DNA from 3 places in the Antarctobacter jejuensis genome. Region 3 is predicted to be linked to each of the others. Evidence: riboswitches for the same ligand, from Rfam matches in the RefSeq annotation. Region 3 holds a riboswitch; each other region holds the start of a gene.

Region 1 (3,901 bases), on a different contig from region 3:
GCGATGGCGATGACTACGCCATGCAGACCGCGCGCGGCACCGTCACCGCGCCACGGGTTCTGGTCGCCGCTGGCGGCTGGTCCGCACAACTGGGCGCGATGCTGGGGGCGACCATACCGGCGAAAGGCGCACCTTTGCAGATGGTGGTCACCGAACGCACCGCGCCGGTGTTGCCCTGCCTCGTCGCCCATGCCGACCGGCATCTTACCATGAAGCAGACACAGGCCGGCACCGTCCTGATCGGCGGGGCCTGGACAGCCGAAACTGGCCCCGGCGGGCAATCCCGGGTGCTGCCGGACAGCCTCGAAGGCAACCTCTGGGCCGCCGCGCGCACGGTTCCGGCGGTTGGCGGCTTGCGCGTCCTGCGCAGCTGGGCCGCAATGAACATCGACATCGACGGCGCGCCGTTGATTGGCCCGCTGCCCGGACACCCGCGTGTCACCGTCGCGGCCACCGCCAATGGTTACACCCTTGGCCCGCTGATGGGACGAGAGGCGGCGCAGGCGGCCCTCAACGGGCAATTGCGGCAGGACTTGACCGCCTTCTCCTTTGACAGATTCAACGCATGAAAGGACCCATGATGACCAAACTGAAAATCCACGCAGGCCCCTATGAATTCGATGCCGTGCTGGAAGAGGACGCCGCCCCCAAGACCTGCGCGGCCTTCCGCAAGACGCTGCCCTACAAGAGCCAGCTGGTGCATGTGCGCTGGAGCGGCGAAGGCGTCTGGATCCCGCTGGGCGATCAAGATTTCGGCGTGTCTTATGAAAACCATACCTCGCACCCCGCGCCCGGGCATTTCATCCTCTATCCCGGCGGCATTTCGGAAACCGAGATCCTGTTGGCCTATGGCGGGGTCGATTTCTCGTCGAAGATGGGGCAACTGGCGGGCAACCATTTCATCACAATCACCAGCGGGCAGGAAAACCTGATGAAGCTAGGCAATCTGGTGCTGTGGGAAGGCGCGCAGGTCATTACCTTCGAACTGGTTTGACAAATGCGGTCCGGCCCGGCGTCCGTCACACCCGGCCGGGCTGCCCGCACTTGACCCTCCCCCTCAGGAATGCGACGCCTTCCACATGGCGACAGGGGCGCTCGGGCAACCGGGCTGAGAAGTACCCTTAGAACCTGAACCGGATAATACCGGCGGAGGGAGGCGCGCGAAATGACCGGGCGTTGTCCCGCCGTTTCCCGAATCTCTTTCTGCCTGTGGGCAAGAGGAGATTGCACAGATGACCCCCGCACAGCACCTGACGCAGATGCGCGCCGCCGCGCCTTTGGTGCAGAACATCACAAACTACGTTGCCATGAACGTGATGGCCAACGTGATGCTGGCCGCCGGGGCCTCTCCGGCCATGGTCCATGCGCGGGAAGAGGCGGCGGAATTCGCCGGGATCGCCTCTGCCCTGACCATCAACATCGGCACCCTGTCGCCCGGCTGGGTCGCCTCCATGACAGAGGCCGCAGCGGCGGCACAGGCGGCGGAAAGGCCTTGGGTTCTGGACCCGGTGGCTGTTGGCGCCACGGCGTACCGGCGTCAGGTCGGGGCGGAATTGTTGGCGCTGAAACCGGCTGTGATCCGGGGCAATGCCTCTGAAATCCTTGCACTGACGGGGGCAGAGGCCGCGGGGCGCGGCGCGGATGCCGCCGATACCGTCGAAGCCGCCGAAGAGGCCGCAGGTCTGTTGGCGGCGCGGCAGGACGCCGTGGTGGCCGTCACCGGGGCGGTGGATTTTGTGACCGATGGCAGCCGCGTCGCCCGCATTTCAAACGGGCATGCGCTGATGCCGCGCGTCACCGCCCTTGGCTGTTCGCTGACCGGGATCGTCGGTGCCTTTGTCGCGGGTCAGGATCGCTTTGACGCAACCGTCGCGGCACTGGCTTACTACGGCATCGCGGGAGAGGACGCCGCCAAGACAGCAAACGGTCCGGGATCGTTCCAGGTGGCCTTTCTGGATGCCCTGTACCGCCTCACCCCGGACGATATCACGGCCAGGGCGCGGGTCGCGGCATGATCCCCAATCTCTGTTTCATAACCGACGCCGGGGCCGATGCCCCGGTCGTCGATCAGGCGATTGCGGCGGCTCGGGGTGGCGCGGGATGGGTGCAACTGCGGGACAAGACCCTGCCGGATGCACAGTTCGCGGATCTGGCCCGAACCCTGCTGCGCACGCTTGCGAACGAAGGCGCCCAACTGGTGGTCAATGACCGGGTCGCGGTGGCCATCGCCGTGGGCGCGCCGGTGCTGCACATCGGTCAGGGGGACGGCGACCCGGCCAGGATTCGACAGCGGCTGAGCCCGGACTGTATCCTTGGCCTGTCGATAGAGAGCGAGGCGCAACTTGCTTCCGTACCGCCCGGTGTCGACTACCTCGGCGTCGGGCCGGTTTATGCGACAGGGTCCAAACCGGATCACGCGCCGCCCATCGGTCTGGACGGCTTTGCCCGGATCGCAGGCCGCAGCGCCCTGCCCTGCCTTGCCATTGGCGGCATCACCGCCAGCGATGCCCGCCCGGTCAAGGCGGCGGGTGGCGCGGGGTTGGCCGTGGTTTCCGCCATTTCGCACAGCCCGGACATGACCGGGGCCGCGCGCAGGCTCTTGGACACATGGAGGCAGGCATGATCCCCAATATCCTGTCCATAGCGGGTTCCGACAGTTCCGGAGGGGCTGGCATTCAGGCCGATATCAAGGCGATCTCGGCCAATGGCGGCTATGCGATGACGGCCATCACCGCCCTGACGGCGCAGAACACGCAGGGCGTCACGGCGGTACATCTTTGCCCGGTCGAGATCCTGACCGCGCAGATCGCGGCCATCCGCACCGACGTCCGCATTGGCGCCATCAAGATCGGGATGCTGGGCGACGCGGCGATCACCCGTTGCGTGGCCAATGCGCTGACGGGGCTGACCTGTCCTGTCGTGCTGGACCCGGTGATGGTTGCCAAGGGCGGCGACCGCCTACTTGCCGAAGACGCAATCGCGGCCCTGCGCGAGACGTTGTTCCCCATGGCAGCGTTGATCACGCCGAACCTGCCCGAAGCCGCAGACCTTCTGGGGCGGACAGAGGCGCGCAACCGCGACGAGATGCGCGATCAGGCCCGCGCGCTGCTGGCGCTTGGCCCGCAGGCCGTGCTGCTGAAGGGCGGTCATCTGGCCGGTGCGGACTGTCCGGATGTTCTGATCACGCCCGAGGCCGAGCATTGGCTGTCCGCCCCGCGAATCGACACCCGCAACACGCATGGCACCGGCTGCACGCTGTCCTCTGCCATCGCCGCGCGGTTGGGGCAGGGCCTGCCGCTGCTGCCCGCCCTCACCGGCGCCAAAAGCTACATCACAGCCGCGATTCGTGCGGCGGATCAGTTGGAGGTCGGGCGGGGTCACGGCCCGGTCCATCACTTTCACGCCCTGAAGGAGACCACGCAATGAGCTTTACCGACGACCTCGCCCGAGAAACCGCCTCTCTGCGCCGCCAGATCCACGACATGCCCTTCAACCGCCAACTGGCAGACGGCACGCTGCCCCGGGAGGTCTTTCAGGGGTACATCATTCAGGACGCGCATTACCTTGGGGGTTTTGCCCGTGCGCTGTCCCTGGCCGCAGCCAAGGCGCCAGATGCCGACAGTGTCGCGCAGCTTGCCGGATCGGCCGCCGGGGCCATCGCCGTGGAACGCGAATTGCACAGCCATTACATGGGCCTCTTCGGCGTCAGCGCCGCACAATTTGACGCCACCAAGGTGTCCGCAGCCTGTGACCACTACGTGTCTTTCCTGCTGCGCATGACCGCTCTTGGCAATTTCGCCGAAGGGTTGGCGGCGCTGCTGCCCTGCTTCTGGATCTACCGCGACGTCGGCCAAGAGATCGCGGAACAAACCGAGGCGCAAAACCCATACGCTGCCTGGAT
Region 2 (3,901 bases), on a different contig from region 3:
GGCCCGGGTCAGCACCACGCCCACCGGCCCCAGTGTCAGACACACCAGAGCCAGCGCCGCGATCAGCGCGACAGCGCGCGTCGCCATGCTTCGATGGCCTCGTTGCGCAGGTCCGCCGCCTCATCCTCGGAGTAGAACAGGACCTTTTCCGGCAGGTCGAGTTTCTGGAACCCTTCGGGCCATTGATCCTGCGGCAGCGCGGCCGGGATCGACCAGTTGCCGGTTGCGATCATGCCCTGAAAATCTTCGGACAGGATGAACTGCATGAACTGATCCGCCAATTCCGGTTGATCTGTCCCGGCCAGCTTGGCCGCCAGTTCCACCATGAAATAGTGACCCTCGGGGAAGATCGCCGCCTTCTTGGTATCATCGCCCTCGGCAATGATGTGATAGGCGGGCGAGGTGGTGTAGCTGAGCACCATGTCGGCTTCACCATCGGTGAACAGGCCATAGCTCTCCGACCAGCCCTTGGTCACCGTCACGATCTTGGGCGCCAGTTTTTCCCAGGCTGCCTCAGCGCTCTCGCCATAGACCGCCTGCACCCAGAGCACGAGCGCCAGACCGGAAATCGAGGTGCGCGGATCCTGAATGACCAGCCGCAGGTCGTCCGGCGCGTCCAGCAGGGCGTCGAAACTGGTCGGGACACTCTCCACCTTGGTCGTGTCGTAAACAAAGGCCGTATGACCAAAGTTGAACGGCAGGAACACGCTGTCCGTCCAGTCCAGCGGCAGGGTCAACGCGTCCAGCGCGACGCCGTGCTCCGCAAACAGGCCCGAGGCCCGCGCCTTTTGCGTGACATCGGTGTTCAGGCCGATCACCACGTCGGCCTCTGTCCGGTCCCCTTCCAGCAGCAGGCGGGGCAACAGGTCGCCGGGCTTGAACTGCAGATCGCAAGCGCAACGCGCCTCGAACAGCTCTTCGATCTTTGGGCCGGGGCCCCATTCCGAGACGAAATAATCGGGGGCGTAGACTGTCAGCACAGGAGCATCCGCCAAGGCCATGCTGGCGCTCAGGCATCCCGCTGCAACAGTGAAGGTCAGGTTTCTCATGACGTCCTCCAAAATTGCGGCGCAAGGGCAAGATTGGAGGCCTCGAAAGGTCCATACCTTCCCTCCGCCGGTTCTAACCGGTTCAGGTTCAACGGGTTCGTCCGGCAAACGGAAATCTCAGGTGGCTGTTACGCCACCACCCCGAGGTATTGGCAGACCTAGCGCCGCGCCGAAAACACTTCAAGGGAAACCGTGATTGTTGCCCTGATAGGGCCATCGAAACACCTCTCAGGCGATCCGCGATCCCCAAATTCCCTTTGCTTGCCTCGCGTTTGCCGTGGCGATTGGGGCGCAAGCCGGTCATCGGGCGCTGGAATAGGCTTGGCATTGCCGCTGCCCTTGCGTATCCCGCCTCGAAACGACCCGTTGCAAGGGAGGCTGCGCCCATGAGCATGAACAGCTACGGACATCTTTTCCGCGTCACCACCTGGGGTGAAAGCCACGGGCCGGCCCTTGGGGCAACGGTCGATGGTTGCCCGCCGGGGGTGGCGATCGACGAGGCGCAATTGCAGCATTGGCTGGACATGCGCAAGCCGGGCCAGAACAAGTTCACCACCCAGCGGCGCGAGCCGGATGCGGTGCGCATCCTGTCCGGCGTGTTCGAAGGGCGGACAACCGGCACGCCAGTACAGCTGATGATCGAAAACACCGATCAGCGCTCCAAGGATTACTCCGAGATCGCGCAGAAATTCCGCCCCGGCCACGCGGACATAACCTATTTCCAGAAATACGGGCTGCGCGATTACCGCGGCGGCGGCCGCTCTTCGGCACGGGAAACCGCGGCGCGAGTTGCAGCAGGCGGTCTGGCGAGGGCGGCGCTGGCGCATTTGCTGCCCGGGGTCGAGATCCGTGGCTACATGGTTCAGATGGGCCCACGAAAGGCGGACCGCAGCCGGTTTGACGATGCCCAGATCGACCAGAATCCATTCTGGTGCCCGGATCCGGTGGCGGCAGAGGACTGGGCCGGATACCTTGATGGATTGCGCAAGAATGGCGAAAGCGTTGGCGCGATGATCGAAGTGGTCGCGCGCGGCGTTCCCGCGGGTCTGGGTGCGCCGATCTACGCCAAGCTGGACACGGACCTTGCCGCCGCGATGATGTCGATCAACGCGGTCAAGGGCGTCGAGATCGGCGAAGGCATGGCGGCGGCTGCCCTGAAGGGCTCGCAGAATGCCGACGAGATTTACATGGGCGAGGATGGGCCGGTCTACAGCTCCAACCATGCCGGTGGCATTCTGGGTGGCATTTCATCGGGACAGGAAGTTGTCGTCCGCTTCGCGGTCAAGCCGACGTCCTCCATCCTGACGCCGCGCAAGACCATTACGGTGGACGGGCAAGAGACGGAGATTGTCACCAAGGGCCGCCATGACCCCTGTGTCGGCATCCGGGCCGTTCCGGTGGGTGAGGCCATGATGGCCTGTGTGATACTCGACCATCTGCTTTTGCATCGCGGTCAGATTGGCGATGCGGGTGGCAAGATCAGCCCTGCCTGACGCGGAACCTTCAGAGGATTAGAAATCCTTCCACTGGCCGTCTCCAGCGGCCAAGCGGGGAATTTCCATCGGCAGCGGCTCGGGGTCGTCCAATTCGGCGGACCAACTGCCATGAACCAATCGGTCATGCTGGCCCGGCTGCGGCGGTTCCTCTGGGGTGCAGTCTAAAGGTTTATCGCACCGGACACTCTTGTCGGCGATTGGATCTTTAGCGCGCTCCACCGGGGCGTTCCTGCCCCAATCGTCGACGTCCGTATTTGCAGCCGGTTGCGCCGCATCCGGCACCATCCCTGCGCTCCTTGCGATGTTCGTGTGACCACTGTTGGAGAACCGCGCCAGAACGTCTGTCAAACGCGCCGCCTCGACGCTCAGTTGCCGACTGGCGGAACTGGTCTGGCTGACCATGGCAGCGTTTTGCTGGGTCACCTTGTCCAGTTCGCTGACGCCAACGCTGATCTCCTGCACCCCGCTGGCCTGATCCCTGGCGGATCTGGCGATATCGGAGACGAGGCCCGAAACTTCGGTCACGCTGGCGACGATATGGGTCAATGTCGCGCTGGTTTCCTGCACCAGCTTTTCACCGTCTTCCACCTGCTGGGCGCTGTTCAACACCAGCTCCTTGATCTCGCTGGCAGACTCGGATGCGCGCTGCGCCAGCCCACGAACCTCTGACGCAACGACGGAAAAGCCCTTGCCGCTTTCGCCCGCGCGGGCGGCCTCGACCCCTGCGTTCAGGGCCAACAGGTTGGTCTGAAAGGCGATGTCGTCGATCACGGTGATGATCTGCGCGATCTGTTCGGAAGATTTTGCAATCGATCCCATGGCCTGCAGCGCACGGGCCATCACCTCGCCCCCCTGCTCCGCTCGCTCGCGGCCCTCCGTGACCTTGGAGTCGACGTTCTGGGCCTGTTCGGACGCCGCTTGGACGCTGGCCGACAATTCATCCAAGGCTGCCGCGGATTGTTCCAAGGTTGCGGCCTGAACTTCGGATCTACGGGACATTTCGTCGGACATTTCAGAAAGGTCCTGCGCATTTCCGTTGACCGTCTCGGCGCTGGCCTGAAGGGAGCCGACGAGGTCCCTCAGCGCCGCGGACAGGCTGTTGAAGTCGCTGCAGAGCGTGACATAGCTGTCCCCCAGATCCGCCCAGTCAGAGGCTTCGATCCGGCTGTCCAACGCGCCGTTTCGCAAGCTTGCCATTGCCGCCCCCACCGTCTGGAACAGCTCGACCCGGCGACCGTTCTCTGCTTTGGCGCGCTCTTCTGCCGCTTCCGCTGCGGCCAACTTGCCGCGCAGGTCTTCGAGATTGCGGGATATCATCCCCACCTCATCGGCGCGGTCGACGTCCGCAATTTCGGT
Region 3 (3,901 bases):
GAAGACCTGCAGACGCCTTCCCGCACCTTGAAATCAAGGTAGCATTTTGCTACCTTTACAGGATCAAAGGAGGCGAAGATGGCGCAATCCGTGAAACTCTCAGACGATGTCATGGCCCTTGTCCGCCGTGAGGCCGACCTGCACAGCCGGTCCGTGGCCGGACAGATCACCCACTGGCTGCGCATTGGCCGGGCGATCGAACACTCCGGCAGCTTTGACTACACCCGCATCTCCGCCGCGCTGGAGGGCAAGCTGGACACCACCCAACTGCGCGAGGATGAAGAGGCCGCATGGCTCGACGCCTTCACCGAAAAGATGGCACATCCGTCAGCGGCGGAAGAGGCATTTTATGCCAAACGTCAGGTGCTTGGCCGGGGTGTCGGCCTTGACGCGGGCGGCAACCTGATCCGCGCCGGGGAAAACCCAGCCGCATGAGACCCAGCCTTGTCCTGCTTGCCGGACCCAACGGCGCCGGCAAGTCGACCCTCTACCAGACCCGCGTCGCGCCCAGCTTCGCGGGTCCTTTCATCAACGCCGACATCATTCAGCGGGATGAACTGCGCGACCCCTCCATGAACGCCTCCTATAAGGCCGCCACGCTGGCCGCCGCCCGCCGGGCAGAGCTGCTGGCGGCGGGGCAGAGCTTTGCGACCGAGACAGTGTTTTCGCATCCCTCCAAGCTGGAGATCATTCAGGTCGCCCGCGCGCGCGGCTACCTGGTGATCGTGATGCACGTGGGCGTCGACAGCCCTGACCTGTCCGTGGGCCGTGTCCGCGGCCGGACAGAGGAGGGAGGCCATGACGTGCCGGAGGACAAGATCCGCGCGCGCTTTGCCCGCAGTCAGCCGTTGATCCGCGCAGCGGTCCTGCAAGCAGATCGCGGCATGGTCTTCGACAACTCGCGTCTCAATCAGCCGCCGCAACGGATGCTGGTCTTTACACAGGGCCGCCTGACACAGGCCGCCCCACAGCTGCCCGACTGGATCCTGACCACCTACGAGACCGATCTGCAGATCTGAACGGCCCTCCCTGCCCCGCCGAAGCGCGGGCAAATCGGGCCGCTTGACAGTCTCCGCAACTTGCCACAGTTTGGCGCCACATAACCGGGGGTGCTCCGATTTGGGGCTGAGATGCGCATGGGCGCGAACCCTTCACAGCTGATCTGGATAATACCAGCGGAGCGAGGTGCTACCATGTTCATAGGCGCGCAAGTGTCGCTTTATCCGATGACATCCGACTTCGTCGAGGTCATCACAACTGGGCTATCTGCTCTCACCCCTTACAAAAACGACCTGCGGATCGAGACCGACGATATCTCGACCCTGATGGTGGGCGCCCCTGCCCCGCTGTTTGGCGCGATGCGCGACCTGTTTGCCGCCACCGCCCGCCGCCCGGAGCATGTGACCATGCATGTCACCCTGTCGCGCGGCTGCCCCGGCGAACCGGACGACCCTACGTGCCGCTGCGAGACGCTGGAACGCGCGCAAGAACAATCGCTGGCCGAACGTCAGGCGCTGGCGCGTGAGGCGCTGAGCGCCGCGCCGGTCATGGGGGTCGAAATCGACGTACAGTTTTCGCTGTACGTCATGGGATCGGGCAACCATATGGACGAGATCTATGGTTGCATCGATTTCCTGAAGAACAGCGGCACTTTCCTGAAATCAAAGAACTTTTGCACCCGGCTGCGGGGCGACGCGGGCGCGGTGTTCGAAACGCTGCAACAGGCTTTCCTGCGCTTTGGTCCGGCAGAGGGTCACGTGACCATCGACCTGACCGCCTCGGCCAACAGCCCCAGCCTGCGCTGAGTGCAGGCCAGAACGCGGGCACCTGCCGCCCGCCGCCAGACCCATGTCCGTATTGCGATTCATATTCCCGGCCCTCGTGCTGGTGGCCGGTTTTCTGGGCGGGTGGGAGGCCTATGTGCATCTCTCCGGTGCCTCGCCCCTGATCCTGCCCGCACCCAGCGACATCGCCAACGGGCTATGGGTGGAACGCGCCGCCTTCGCCCGCCATGCCGGGGCGACGCTGCAGGTGGCCTGCATCGGCTTTGGCCTCTCGGTTCTGTTCGCCTTCGTGCTGTCGGTCCTCTTGCATTTCGCGGGCTGGCTGCGGCGCGGGCTGATGCCGCTGCTGATCGGCAGTCAGACGGTGCCCATCGTGGCGCTGGCCCCGCTGATGGTGCTGTGGTTCGGCTTTGGCCTCTTGCCCAAGGTGCTGCTGGTGATCCTTGTCACCTTCTTCCCGATGGTGCTCAGCCTCAGCAGCGGCTACGCCGCCCTGCCCCGCGCCTACCGCGATCAACTGGTGTCCATGGGCGCCTCACGCTGGCAGGTGTTCCGCCGCGCCACCCTGCCCTTTGCCCGCGCCTCGTTCTTTTCAGGGCTCAGGATCTCGGCCACCTATGCGATCGTGGCGACAATATTTGCCGAATACGCGGGCGCGCGGCGGGGCCTTGGGATCTACATCCTCTCGGCCAAGAACAACTTTCGCGCCGACCTCGTGCTGGCCGCCGTGGTGATCTCTGCCCTGCTGACACTGACCCTGCTGGCCGCCATTGAAGCGATCCAGCGCGCCACCGGCCGACGGTTTCGGAGGGGCACGGATGCTTGACCTCAACGGGCTGACCGTCACGGCGGGCGATACGGCGCTGGTCCACGACCTGTCGCTGACCCTGCACATGGGACAGCTGACATGCCTGATCGGGCCTTCGGGCTGTGGCAAAAGCTCTGTCATCAAGTGGCTGGCCGGGGTTCTGGCGCCGGAATTGCGGGTGGCGGGCAGCGCCACCATAAACGGCCAAACCGCCCCCCTGCCCCACCCCGAGATCGCCTACCAGCCACAACAGGACACGTTGTTCCCATGGCTGACCATCAGCGAAAACGCGGCCCTTGGGCTGGACCTCGCGGGTCTGCCCCGGCGCGACGCCCTGCGCCGCGTGCGCGCGCTCTTCCCCGCCTTCGGCCTCGACGGCCATGAACACAGCTTTCCCGACCAGCTTTCTGGCGGGATGCGCCAGCGCGCAGCCTTCCTGCGCACCATCGTGCAGGATTGCCGCGTGCTGCTGCTGGATGAGCCGTTCTCGGCGCTGGACGCGGTCACGAGGCTGCGGATGCAGGACTGGCTGATTGCCCGGCTGGATGAGCGCCCGCGCGCCGCGCTGATGGTCACCCATGACCTGTACGAGGCCACGCAGGTGGCCGACCGCATCCTTGTCATGACGGGCGGTCCGGGCCGGATCGTGGCCGACATTCCCATCACCACCCCCCGCACGGACCGTACGGAGGCCACTCTGGCCGACACGCGCTCCGCGCTCAGATCCATGTTACTGGAGGAGACACCATGAGGATCACGACGCTTGGCCTTGCCGCCCTTCTGGCCGCGCAGGCGGCCCATGCCGAAGAGGTGAGCATCGCGCTCGACTGGACGCTGAACACCAACCACATCGGACTTGTGGTGGCACAGGAACGGGGCTTTTACGAAGAGGCCGGGCTGGAGGTGGATATCCTGCCCTATTCCGACAGCGCCTCGACCGCGCTGCTGGCGGCGGGTGTCGTGGATTTCGCCTATATGACCGCGCTTGGCTTCATGAGCACCAAGGCCACCGGCGCAGAGATCACCGCGCTGTGGGTCACCATGCAACGCGAGGCCGGGCGGCTGGTCTACAACAGCGACCACCCCGATATTTCCAGCCCCAAGGACCTGCAGGGCAAGACCTACGCGGGCTTTGGCAGCGCCTGGGAGGATGCGCTGATCTCGACCATGATCGAGGCAGATGGCGGTGTGGCCGACTATGACACCGTGACTCTGGGCACCGGCGCCTATGAGGCACTGGCCTCGGGCGCGGTGGATTTCACTCTGGAGGTTGCCACATGGGAGGGGGTCAACAGCGAGCTTCTGGGCC

The links. A riboswitch is a leader RNA that binds a small molecule or an ion and turns the genes downstream of it on or off. The one in region 3 is predicted to bind thiamine pyrophosphate.
Positions count from the first base shown of each region.
Region 1: another riboswitch for thiamine pyrophosphate. It lies ahead of thiM (hydroxyethylthiazole kinase); the one in region 3 lies ahead of ACTXGA_RS19880 (YkoF family thiamine/hydroxymethylpyrimidine-binding protein).
Region 2: another riboswitch for thiamine pyrophosphate. It lies ahead of thiB (thiamine ABC transporter substrate binding subunit); the one in region 3 lies ahead of ACTXGA_RS19880 (YkoF family thiamine/hydroxymethylpyrimidine-binding protein).

Region 1 covers NZ_JBQQXJ010000023.1:45,135-49,035, reverse strand. The annotation lists gene ACTXGA_RS22395 (FAD-dependent oxidoreductase) at 1-569, shown strand, start outside; gene ACTXGA_RS22390 (DUF3830 family protein) at 581-994, shown strand; TPP riboswitch at 1,078-1,172, shown strand; gene thiM (hydroxyethylthiazole kinase) at 1,233-2,015, shown strand; gene thiE (thiamine phosphate synthase) at 2,012-2,623, shown strand; gene thiD (bifunctional hydroxymethylpyrimidine kinase/phosphomethylpyrimidine kinase) at 2,620-3,426, shown strand; gene tenA (thiaminase II) at 3,423-3,901, shown strand, end outside.
Region 2 covers NZ_JBQQXJ010000007.1:129,614-133,514, forward strand. The annotation lists gene ACTXGA_RS11915 (thiamine/thiamine pyrophosphate ABC transporter permease ThiP) at 1-87, opposite strand, end outside; gene thiB (thiamine ABC transporter substrate binding subunit) at 63-1,049, opposite strand; TPP riboswitch at 1,092-1,203, opposite strand; gene aroC (chorismate synthase) at 1,436-2,542, shown strand; gene ACTXGA_RS11930 (methyl-accepting chemotaxis protein) at 2,561-3,901, opposite strand, start outside.
Region 3 covers NZ_JBQQXJ010000017.1:23,350-27,250, reverse strand. The annotation lists gene ACTXGA_RS19890 (TA system antitoxin ParD family protein) at 79-435, shown strand; gene ACTXGA_RS19885 (ATPase) at 432-1,019, shown strand; TPP riboswitch at 1,096-1,201, shown strand; gene ACTXGA_RS19880 (YkoF family thiamine/hydroxymethylpyrimidine-binding protein) at 1,194-1,805, shown strand; gene ACTXGA_RS19875 (ABC transporter permease) at 1,849-2,610, shown strand; gene ACTXGA_RS19870 (ABC transporter ATP-binding protein) at 2,603-3,343, shown strand; gene ACTXGA_RS19865 (ABC transporter substrate-binding protein) at 3,340-3,901, shown strand, end outside.